Cohaesibacter gelatinilyticus: one gene and its partner. The main gene of each other region encodes a partner of the protein of the gene in region 2 in a complex. Links are inferred from orthologs where the notes say so. Each region holds a gene or a part of one and is shown on either strand. Other genes may lie near its edges.

Region 1 (2,793 bases), on a different replicon or contig from region 2:
TCGGAATATTGACGCCAGCAATACGTGCCACGCTCGTGTCTCCTTTTACAGATGGACAATCCTGCCCTCTGCCTGTCTCGTTTAATCTCCCTCCCCTCCACGGTAACGAATTACACAGGGAAAGAGATGTTTTGTTCTTCAAAAGAACGCAAAAAACGATGTCCGAGGGCAAAGCCTCCGAACACCGATCACGGAAAACCGCAATTAGCGCCGGTTAGTACCGGATTCTTCAAAGGAAAGTCAAGCCAAAATCGACGGAACGAGATTACTTGGACAAGACCTCTTTGATTGACGCAGCCACAGCTTCGATATCCTGCATGCCGTCAACTGTCTTCAGTTGGCCGGATTTGCCATAAAAATCGATCAATGGAGCGGTCTGTGCATTGTAAACTTCAAGACGCTTTTTAAGGGCATCCGCGTTGTCGTCGGCTCTGGGGCCTCCAACAGTTTCCAAAGCACGTTTTTCGATTCTGGAGAGCAGAATGCCTTCATCGACACGAATCTCGACAACGCCATCCAGTTCCAGATTTTTAACAGCCAGCAACTCAGTCAGAGCTTCGGCCTGTGCGATTGTACGCGGAAAACCATCAAGGATAAAACCATTCGCACAATCTGGCTCGTCAATGCGATCAGAAATAATCGCACAAACAATCTCATCAGAAACGAGTTCACCTCGTTCCATGATCTCTTTCGCTTTCAACCCAACCGGTGTCTTGGCAGCAACAGCCGCACGTAACATATCACCAGTGGAAAGCTGAGTAATCTTGAAGTCATTGACCAAGCGTTCAGCCTGGGTACCCTTCCCTGCACCCGGAGGCCCTAACAGAATCAATCTCACCGACGTTTCCCCCTCAGTTTCGATTTCTTGACCAGCCCTTCATACTGATGGGCAAGCAGATGTCCCTGAATTTGAGACACAGTATCCATGGTTACTGATACAACGATCAGCAAGGATGTGCCCCCAAAATAGAATGGTACACCGGTTGCAGAAATAAGAAACTCAGGCAAAAGGCAAACAAGAACAAGATAAATCGCACCAAGAACAGAAATTCGGGTCAGGATACGATCAATATATTCTGCAGTCCGCTGCCCAGGTCTGATACCGGGAATGAAACCACCATGCTTCTTCAGGTTATCCGCAGTCTCTTGCGGATTGAACACAATAGCTGTGTAGAAGAAAACAAAGAAGACAATCAAGGCAGCATAAAGAATCATATACAGAGGTTGCCCGTGACCAAGCAGCGCAGTCACAGTGGTCAGCCATTCAGGCCCCTGCCCTGAGGCAAAGTTAGCCACAGTTACCGGGAGGAGAAGAAGCGATGAGGCAAAGATCGGCGGAATAACACCGGCGGTATTCAGCTTCAACGGCAGATGGGACGAATCACCCTGGAACATTTTGTTCCCTACCTGACGCTTCGGATATTGAATGATCAGACGACGTTGAGCACGCTCCATGAAGACAATGAACGCAATCACAACGATGGCAAGAATGATCACACCGAGAATCAGAGGTGTGGACAAAGCGCCCTGACGACCAAGTTCAAGGGTACCCGCGATAGCTGTCGGCAACTCTGCAACGATGCCTGCGAAGATGATCAGGGAAATACCGTTACCGATGCCACGCGCAGTGATCTGCTCGCCAAGCCACATCAGGAACATGGTGCCACCAACCAAGGTCAGAACGGCGGAGAAACGGAAAAACAGGCCCGGATCGGTCACAATATCGGTAGAGCCTTCCAGCCCGACCGAAATACCATATGCCTGCAAGGTAGCGAGGAAAACCGTACCATAGCGAGTATATTGGTTGATAACCTTACGGCCACGCTCACCATCCTTCTTCAGCTGTTCCAGTGTTGGAGACACTGTAGTCATAAGCTGAATGATAATGGAGGCGGAAATATAGGGCATGATGCCCAGAGCGAAGATGGCCATACGTCCTACCGCACCACCGGAGAACATATTGAACAGACCGATGATACCGGTCTGCGCCTGGTTGAAGGCCTGTGCCAGAGCTTCTGGATTGATTCCAGGCAATGGAATGTAAGTACCTAGGCGATAAACCAACAAAGCACCCAGCGTGAACCAGATGCGTTTCTTAAGCTCTTCTGCCTTGGCAAAAGCACCAAAATTAATATTGGCCGCGAGTTGTTCAGCTGCCGATGCCATCTTCTACCCCATCTACTGGAATCAAAAAAGGAGGGCTCGGGAGCCCTCACTCTTATAATCTTTTTGGCTTACTCTTCACCAACAATCTTGACGGTACCACCGGCTTTTTCAACGGCTTCAATTGCTGCTTTGGAAGCACCTTCAATCTCGAAGGAAACCTTGGCAGAAATTTCACCATCGCTCAGCAGACGAACACCATCCAGAATGCGACGAACCACGCCAGCCTCTTTCAGGGAAGCTACAGTAACTGTCGCGGAAGCATCCAGTTTACCGGCATCGATGGCCTGCTGAATGCGACCAACAGATACTGCGTTGAAATTCTTCGCAAAGATGTTGTTAAAGCCACGCTTTGGAAGACGACGATGCAAGGGCATCTGACCGCCTTCAAAGCCTTTGATAGCAACACCAGAGCGGGATTTCTGACCTTTGACACCACGGCCACCGGTTTTACCGATGCCCGAACCGATGCCGCGACCAACGCGCTTGCGAGAATGCGTAGCGCCGTCGTTATCGCGAATTTCGTTGAGCTTCATAATACTCTTCCTCGCCCCTTAAGCTTCGTCCACTACGCGAACGAGATGAGAGACTTTACGGATCATGCCGCGAACTTCAGGAGTATCCTTCAGC
Region 2 (8,261 bases):
GGCAATGGCAAGGCCGGGCCGAATATTGATTATGTCACCAATACCGTTGATCATCTAAAAGAGATCTCGATAGATGATCCGGACTTGTTTGAGCTCTGTGATCGCTTGCGGGCTGAGTAAGAAAAAAGGCTGCGGATGCAGCCTTTTTATTGCTTGATTATAGAGGCCAGAAGAAGGCCAGAGCCGGAACGGAAATCGCAATGATCAGAATTTCCAGCGGCAATCCCATGCGCCAATAATCACCGAATTTGTAACCACCCGGCCCCATGATCAACGTGTTGTTCTTATGCCCGATAGGGGTAAGGAATGCGCACGATGCGGCAACGGCGACGGCCATCAGGAAGGCGTCTGGGTTGACATTGAGCTTGTTGGCGATCTCCAGCGCAATGGGCGCGGCCACCACGGCTGTCGCTGTGTTGTTCAGGATGTCCGAGAGGCTCATCGTCACCACCATCAGGATGGTAAGGACCACGATGGGTGAATAGCCCTCCGTCAGATCAACAATGGAATGGGCGATCAATTGTGTGCCGCCTGAGGCTTCCAATGCCGCTCCCAAGGGAAGCATCGATCCCAAAAGTACGACGACTGGCCATTCGACCGACTCGTAAACATCACGTGCGGGAACGATGGAAAGCAGAGCATAAAGGGCCACGACGCCCGCTAAGGCAATCGGTAGATAGATCAGATTAAGACTTGCCGCCAGAATGGCGAGAGCGAAGAGGCCTGCTGCCAAACCTGCGCGGCCATGCTGAGTGAGGGTCAGGCCACGACTTGCCAAGGGCAGGCAGCCGAGCCATTTCACCACATCACTCATCTGACCGGAGCGGCCAAGCAATAGCAGAACATCGCCTGGTTGGATCTTTTCTTTTCTGACGCGCTGATAAACGCGTTTGCCTTGTCTTGCTATTCCAAGCAAGGTGACATTCTTGCGGCTGAGAAGGCGCAATTCCATGGCTGCGCGACCTGCAATACGAGCATCATCCGGTACAACGCATTCCACCAGCTTCATGCCTTTCCCAGCGGCTGCGGTCTCGGTTTTCTTTTGCTGATAGCCAAGTTTGCCGGCACCGACGAACTTGTCGATGGCATCAGGTGTCGCTTCCAGAACCAGAATGTCATTGGCGCGAAGCTCGGTCAGACGACCATTGCCAGCAAGCCGGCGACCATTGCGAATGATGCCGAGGATGGCGATGTCATGTTCCTCGGCCAATGGGTCCAGCTCTTCCACCCTCTGGCCATTGGCAGGGCTATCCTCCTGAACAACGACCTCTGCGATATATTTGCCGATATCAAACAGGGCTTCAGTCTCGTCCCGACGATTATTAGCATTGGGAATTAATCGCCAGCCAACAAGCGCGATGAAAGCAATGCCGACGATGGAGGACACCAGACCAACCGGTGCAAAATCAAACATGGCAAATGGCTCGCCAAGAGATTTTTCGCGAAAGGCTGCAATGATGATGTTAGGTGGCGTTCCGATCAGTGTGATCATGCCGCCTAGAATGGTGGCAAAGGCCAATGGCATCAGGGTCAGGGATGGGCTACGTTTGGATTTTTGTGCTGCCTGAATATCGACGGGCATGAGAAGTGCCAGAGCAGCGACATTATTCATGATGGCGGACATCAATCCACCAGCAGCGCCGATAATGGTGACATGACTTTGAACCGAGCGATCCTTGTCGACCACTAGAGATGTTATTTTCTCCACCGCGCCGGATAGAACCAGTCCGCGAGAAATGATGAGCACCAGTGCCACAATGATGGTCGCGGGATGTGCGAAGCCGGAGAAAGCCTGATCCTTTGGAACAAGCCCTGTCATGATGGCAATGATCAACGCGCCAAATGCCACCAGATCATAGCGAATGCGCCCCCAGAGCAACATCGCAAAAACAACACCAAAGAGCGAGAAAAGGGCTATCTGATCGGGGGTCATGGAACTCTCTTATCAACTCGGCACAAAAATCAAAAAATAGAAGTTGTAGATTAACGTAAGCTGAAGAGTGAGTGTTGGCTAGGCCTGCTTTTGATGCGAGTGGACATAAAAAAGCCCCAGCTGATACGGATCAGCCGGGGCTTCGGAATTCGCGATGTTGCAGCTTAGCTCAGACGGCCGTGGCAATGCTTGAACTTTTTGCCAGAGCCACATGGGCAAGGTGCATTGCGTGGAACTTTGCCCATCATCTCGGCTACTGCTGCCTCGTCCTCTTCGGCGATTTCGTTTTCGCCGGTCAGAGGATTCAGGTGCTGCTCGTGCATTTCTGGTAGTTCCTGCTCGGGGAAAGCTTCCTCATCGGCACGCAACACAACATGGGCCAATTGCTGGGTAACCATTTTGCGCAGATTGCTCAGAAGTGCTTGGAACAACTCGAAGCTCTCGGTCTTGTATTCCTGCAGCGGGTCACGCTGACCATAGCCACGGAAGCCAATCACGTTGCGCAAGTGATCAAGAGCAACCAGATGCTCGCGCCACAGATGATCAAGGGTTTGTAGCAGAACGGATTTTTCGACCTGACGCATGATGTCCGGTGTGAAGTTGGCAGCTTTGGAAGCAGCCAGCTCATCGGCGGCTTTTTTCAGGCGTTCGATGATTTCCTCATCGGCAATACCTTCTTCCTTGGCCCAGTCTTTCACAGGAACATCAAGGTTCAGAATATCTTGGACTTCATCATGCAGACCATCTACATCCCATTGTTCAGCATAGGCTTTTTCCGGGATATGCTGGGAGACGATGTCTTCGATGATCTCGTGGCGCATGTCGGCCACGACTTCTACAATGCCTTCATCCTTCATCAGATCGATACGTTGATCGAAGATCACCTTACGCTGATCATTCATCACGTCATCGAATTTCAGAAGGTTCTTACGAATGTCGAAGTTACGCGCTTCGACCTTCTTCTGAGCTTTCTCCAGTGCCTTGTTGATCCAAGGGTGGATGATGGCCTCGCCTTCTTTCAGGCCAAGCTTTTGCAGCATGCCATCCATCTTGTCGGATCCGAAGATGCGCATCAGGTCATCTTCCAGTGACAGGAAGAATTTGGAATGCCCAGGATCACCCTGACGACCGGAACGACCACGTAGCTGGTTATCGATACGGCGGCTTTCGTGGCGCTCGGTACCAATCACATATAGGCCGCCGGCTTCCAGTGCCTTTTGTTTTTTTGTTTCGATATCAGCTTTGATCTCATCGATCTTCTTCTCGCGCTCTTCACCTTCGATCTCCGCTGGAATTTCTTCGGCGATACGCATGTCGAGGTTACCACCAAGCTGAATATCGGTACCACGGCCCGCCATGTTGGTGGCGATGGTGATGGCGCCAGGAGCACCAGCTTGGGCGACAATCGCAGCTTCCTGTTCATGGAAGCGGGCGTTCAGGACCTGATGGTCCAGCTTTGCATTTTTCAGCAGGCCAGACAATTCTTCAGAGCGCTCGATTGAGGTTGTGCCGACAAGAGCTGGCTGGCCACGTTCGATACAATCACGGATCAGCTCGACGAGTGCCAGGTCTTTTTCGCGGGTTGTGCGATAAACCTCATCATCATCATCCAGACGTTGAACGGCCAGATTGGTAGGCACTTCCACAACTTCAAGGCTGTAGATGTCCATCAATTCCTCGGCCTCGGTCTGAGCGGTGCCGGTCATGCCGGACAGCTTGTCATAGAGGCGGAAATAATTCTGGAAGGTCACGGATGCCAGAGTCTGGTTTTCTGGCTGGATTGGCTGGCCTTCCTTGGCTTCCAATGCCTGATGCAGACCTTCGGAATAGCGACGACCTTCCATCATGCGGCCAGTGAATTCGTCGATGATGACGACCTGTCCGGATTTGACGATGTAATCCTTGTCACGCACAAACAATTTGTGTGCGCGCAGACCCTGATTGAGATGGTGAACTATGGTGACATTCTCGATGTCATAGAGCGAATTGCCCTGAAGCATATCTGCTTCTTTCAGCAGATTTTCCAAAAATTCCGTGCCTTCTTCGGTGAAGGTAGCGGATTTGGACTTCTCATCGATCTCGTAATGGCTCTCTTCGAGCTTCGGGATGAAAGCGTCTATGGTGTTATACATCTCTGATCGGTCATCCAATGGACCGGAGATGATCAGAGGGGTACGGGCTTCATCGACCAGAATGGAATCGACCTCATCGACGATGGCGAAATGATGACCACGCTGAACCATCTGGTCCAGATCATATTTCATGTTATCACGAAGATAGTCGAAGCCATATTCATTGTTTGTGCCGTAGGTGATGTCGGCTTCATAGGCTGCCTTGCGCTCATCATCCTCAATGCCGTGAATGATGATGCCGGTGGTCATGCCCAGGAAACCATAGACCTGGCTCATCCATTCGCCATCGCGCTTGGCCAAATAGTCGTTGACGGTCACCACATGCACGCCTTTGCCCGGCAATGCATTGAGGTAAGCGGCCAGAGTTGCGACCAGGGTTTTGCCCTCACCGGTACGCATTTCGGAAATGGCACCATCATTCAGCACCATGCCCCCCATGAGCTGCACATCATAATGGCGCTGACCAAGGGTTCGTTTGGCGGCTTCACGGACGGTTGCAAAAGCGGGGACAAGGAGGCTTTCCAGTTTGATACCATCCGCCAATTGCTGGCGAAACTCGGCTGTCTTGTTGCGCAATTCTTCGTCAGAGAGTTTTGAATATTCTTCTTCCAGAGCATTGATGGCAGCAACCTTTGGGCGATAGCCCTTGATGCGGCGATCGTTTGCCGTGCCAAAAAGTTTCCGAGCGATGGCTCCAAGACCGACCATTGAGAGGGTCCTTCCTTCAAGATACTGCCGCAATTGTCTGCAACAGATGTGTATATGCAATTAGCGCAAGACTAGCCGGAATAAATCTTCTCGTCCCGGTCTGTTCTGTGACTGTCAACAGGTCTGGCAACAAACTATTGGCCTGACAGATAAGATTGGGTTCCAGCCTTGTCAACGTCCAGAAAAGCAACTAGGTGAGCTATAGTGTCAGTTTTTAGAGATTTTTCGCGCGAAAGTGAACAAACATAGGAAAATAAGATGGTTCGAACCTTTATCTCCCGCTCCTTGATCGTAGCGACCACAAGTCTGGTTCTGCTCGGTAGCGGTGTAGCAATTGCCCAGGACAGCACAAAAGACAGCGTGGTTGCATCGGTGAATGGACGTGATATCACCACCACGGAACTGGGTTTCATTGCTCAGGAACTGGGCGGCCGTCTGGGGCGGATGACCCCTGATCAGCGCAAGGAAGCGCTGATGACAATCCTGATTGATCTGGAACTGGTTGCTGAAGAAGCTGAAAAGCAGAAGTTGCAGGAAGGTGATTTGTTCAAGAGGCAAATGGTATTTCTGAAAAATCGCGCGTTGCGTAACGAATTTTTCCGCGTCAATGTCGATGAGAAAATCACGGACGCAGAGTTGAAAGCTTTCTATGACAAGGAAGTTGGCACCAAGGCCGCTGAGAAAGAAGTCAAGGCTCGTCACATTCTGGTGAAGGAAGAAAAAGAAGCTCTTGATGTGATCAAGGAGCTGGATGGTGGCGCTGACTTTGCCGAGCTGGCCAAGAAAAAATCTACCGGCCCTTCCGGTCCTCGCGGTGGAGATCTCGGTTATTTTGGTCAGGGTCAGATGGTTCCTGCTTTCGAAGCGGCAGCTTTCTCTTTGGAAAAAGGCAAATATACCAAGACGCCGGTCAAGACCCAATTTGGCTATCATGTCGTTCTGGTTGAAGACGCTCGTGACAAGCCAAAGCCTGCTTTTGATGAAGTAAAAGGTAACATCCGTCGCGTGCTGGCTGAGCAGAAATTCTCTGAAATCCTGAATGGTTTGAAAGCCAAAGCCAAGATTGACGTGAAAAAGTAGGCATTTCCCGAACTTGGGTTCGTAAAAAAGGACTGCTTTTTTGATAAGTGGGCTTTTCCTGCTTGAGAAGAGAGGCTAAATCATAGCCTCTCTTTTTTATTTTGGGCCTTGTGATATGCCGATTGGGCCCACTGCTTTAAGGACCATTGCCATGGATCTGCAACCTTCTCCGTTTGCACCAACTGAATTGCCACAGATGGATGCTCTGGATGGTTTTCGCCCAATGACTGCAGCCATGGGGATGAAATATCAGGGCCGGGATGATTTGCTGGTCGTCGAAATGACAAAGGGCACCAGTGTGGCAGGCGTTTATACCAAATCCAAATGCTGCTCGGCTCCCGTTGATTGGTGCAAGGAGCATCAGGGCAATGGCTCTGCTCGGATGCTGGTGGTCAACGCTGGCAATGCCAACGCATTTACCGGTACACATGGGGTGAGTTCCGTCACTACTGTTGGTGAAGCCGCCGCCAAACTGGCAGATTGTTCTCCGTCTGAAATATTCATGGCATCCACAGGTGTGATTGGAGAACCCCTGGATCCATCCTTCATCACCTCCGCCATGGAGCATTTGATGAAAGACGGCAACAGTGTTGATTGGCATACGGCATCTGCTGCGACCATGACGACGGATACCTTCTTGAAGGTGGCCACAGCCAGTGCTGATATTGACGGTGTGCCTGTGACCATTCATGGCATTGCCAAAGGTTCCGGTATGATTGCACCGGATATGGCGACCATGCTCAGCTTTGTTTTTACCGATGCTCCGATCGCAGCGCGCGCATTGCAAGATCTGCTATCCAAGCATGTAGAGACATCTTTCAATGCGACGACCGTTGATAGCGATACGTCGACTTCTGACACTTTGATGGCCTTTGCCTCAGGCGCAGCCAAAGAACGTGGCTGTGCCGAGATTTCTGAGGGTGACGATCCACGCGTTGAGACATTTTCCGATGCTCTGTCTGCTCTTTTGAAAGATCTGGCCAAACTGGTTGTCAAAGACGGTGAGGGTGCATCGAAGTTCCTGTCCATCACGGTGGAAGGAGCCGAGAGTGATGAGGCTGCAAAACGTGTGGCTCTGGCGATTGCCAATAGTCCTCTGGTGAAAACGGCTGCGGCTGGTGAAGATGCCAATTGGGGCCGTGTGGTCATGGCCGTTGGCAAGGCAGGCGAAATGGCGGATCGGGACAAGTTGGCCATCTGGTTCGGCTCTATGCGTCTGGCTCATGAAGGCCAGCGCGACCCGGATTATTCCGAAGAAGTGGCGAGCGAGTATATGAAGAATGCCGAAATTGATATCTGTACCCATCTGGGTGTTGGAGAGGGATCTGCTACAGTTTGGACCTGTGATCTGACACATGGCTATATCACCATCAATGGCGATTATCGGAGCTAGATTTCATCATGGATCAGAAAGTGGAACCTGTGAGCATCGATAACCCATCTGTCAAACTTCTCCTTGTTGTGGCGGTTGCTTTGGTCGATATAGACAATCGCATTCTGATCGCTCAGCGGCCTGAGGGCAAGAATCTGGCTGGTATGTGGGAATTTCCCGGTGGCAAGGTAGATACTGGTGAGCGTCCAGAGCAGGCTTTGATCCGTGAGCTTGAGGAAGAATTGGGCATTCAGACCTGGAAAAGTTGTCTTGCCCCGCTGACCTTTGCTAGCCATGCCTATGAAGATTTCCATCTCCTGATGCCACTTTACATTTGTCGTCGTTGGGAGGGCGTTCCTCAATCCAAGGAAGGGCAGGCTCTGAAATGGGTGCGGGCCGGTGTCCTGCGGGACTATCCAATGCCACCTGCGGATATTCCGCTGATACCACCATTGATTGATTTGCTTGGCGTTTGAAAAATTCAAAGAGGATATTTGTTAGACGCTTTTTTTCAATGTTTTATTTACCCCTTTTTGAATTTGCGGAAATAAAAAGGCCTGTTTGGATAAATCTCTTTAAGAATTGCACCTATACTCGAGACTGGGTGACTGGATACCGCTATTCTGGGAGAGGTAACAGCCAGAAGGCTGTCATGGTGCAAATGAAACTTTCGATACTGAAACAATTTTGTGATGATGAAAGCGGTGCGACAGCCTTGGAATATGGCATTGTCATTGGTTTGATCAGTGTGGCCATTATTGCGACTATGGGGCCTGTTGTAGAACAACTTACGGATCTACTAGGTTTAATTGAAACCGCCGTAGAAGGTGTTTGAGTATCACGATGTGCATCTGAGTGATGGTCTCGTGCTAGGACGATTTATCTTTCAGGATCTTTGAAAAATGCGTCTGAGCAGAGCCGGGTTTGAGTGGTTTTTGCTGGCTTTCATGAGGAGCCCATCCTGAAATGGAGACTATTTGAAAGCTTGCCCGGATTTTTCCATCGGAATCTGCAAAGTCAGACTGATAGATTTCTG

What was found. Proteins that work in one complex are often made in the same cells at the same time.
Region 1: the proteins of secA (region 2) and secY are in contact, whole or in part, in a crystal structure (PDB 3DIN), measured with the Thermotoga maritima proteins. The link is inferred for Cohaesibacter gelatinilyticus from one-to-one orthologs. Residues at the interface, in WP_004082002.1 of Thermotoga maritima: Glu261, Ala262, Arg263, Lys300, Ala301, Arg302, Thr303, Ile304, Ile305, Leu323, Tyr324, Asp325, Pro326, Val329, Ser330, Tyr333, Ile336, Lys340, Phe345, Val349, Glu363, Phe364, Tyr374, Ser375, Gly376, Gly377, Glu393, Ile395, Thr482, Ser483; in WP_004081795.1 of Thermotoga maritima: Glu108, Gly109, Glu110, Glu111, Ala236, Glu237, Arg238, Arg239, Ile240, Thr241, Ile242, Gln243, Tyr244, Ala245, Arg246, Arg247, Val248, Thr249, Gly250, Arg251, Arg252, Val253, Tyr254, Gly256, Ala257, Ser258, Thr259, Tyr260, Leu261, Pro262.

The regions. Positions count from the first base shown.
Region 1 is NZ_OBEL01000001.1:1,771,351-1,774,143, forward strand. It holds secY (preprotein translocase subunit SecY), read right to left. Parts: upstream 2,167-2,793; coding sequence 835-2,166; downstream 1-834. Other genes in the region: rpsM (30S ribosomal protein S13), read right to left, coding at 1-31; CRO57_RS07900 (adenylate kinase), read right to left, coding at 266-838; rplO (50S ribosomal protein L15), read right to left, coding at 2,235-2,699; rpmD (50S ribosomal protein L30), read right to left, coding at 2,718-2,793. UniProt on the Escherichia coli protein: The central subunit of the protein translocation channel SecYEG. Consists of two halves formed by TMs 1-5 and 6-10.
Region 2 is NZ_OBEL01000005.1:381,076-389,336, forward strand. The notes cover bases 1,898-5,149. They hold secA (preprotein translocase subunit SecA), read right to left. Parts: upstream 4,774-5,149; coding sequence 2,098-4,773; downstream 1,898-2,097. Other genes in these bases: CRO57_RS19415 (SLC13 family permease), read right to left, coding at 1,898-1,933; CRO57_RS25200 (foldase protein PrsA), read left to right, coding at 5,032-5,149. In the rest of the region: CRO57_RS19410 (gamma-glutamylcyclotransferase), read left to right, coding at 1-120; more of CRO57_RS19415, read right to left, coding at 158-1,897; more of CRO57_RS25200, read left to right, coding at 5,150-5,853; bifunctional glutamate N-acetyltransferase/amino-acid acetyltransferase ArgJ, read left to right, coding at 6,005-7,246; 8-oxo-dGTP diphosphatase MutT, read left to right, coding at 7,255-7,701; CRO57_RS19440 (Flp family type IVb pilin), read left to right, coding at 7,878-8,060; CRO57_RS19445 (methyltransferase domain-containing protein), read right to left, coding at 8,095-8,261. UniProt on the Escherichia coli protein: Required for protein export, interacts with the SecYEG preprotein conducting channel.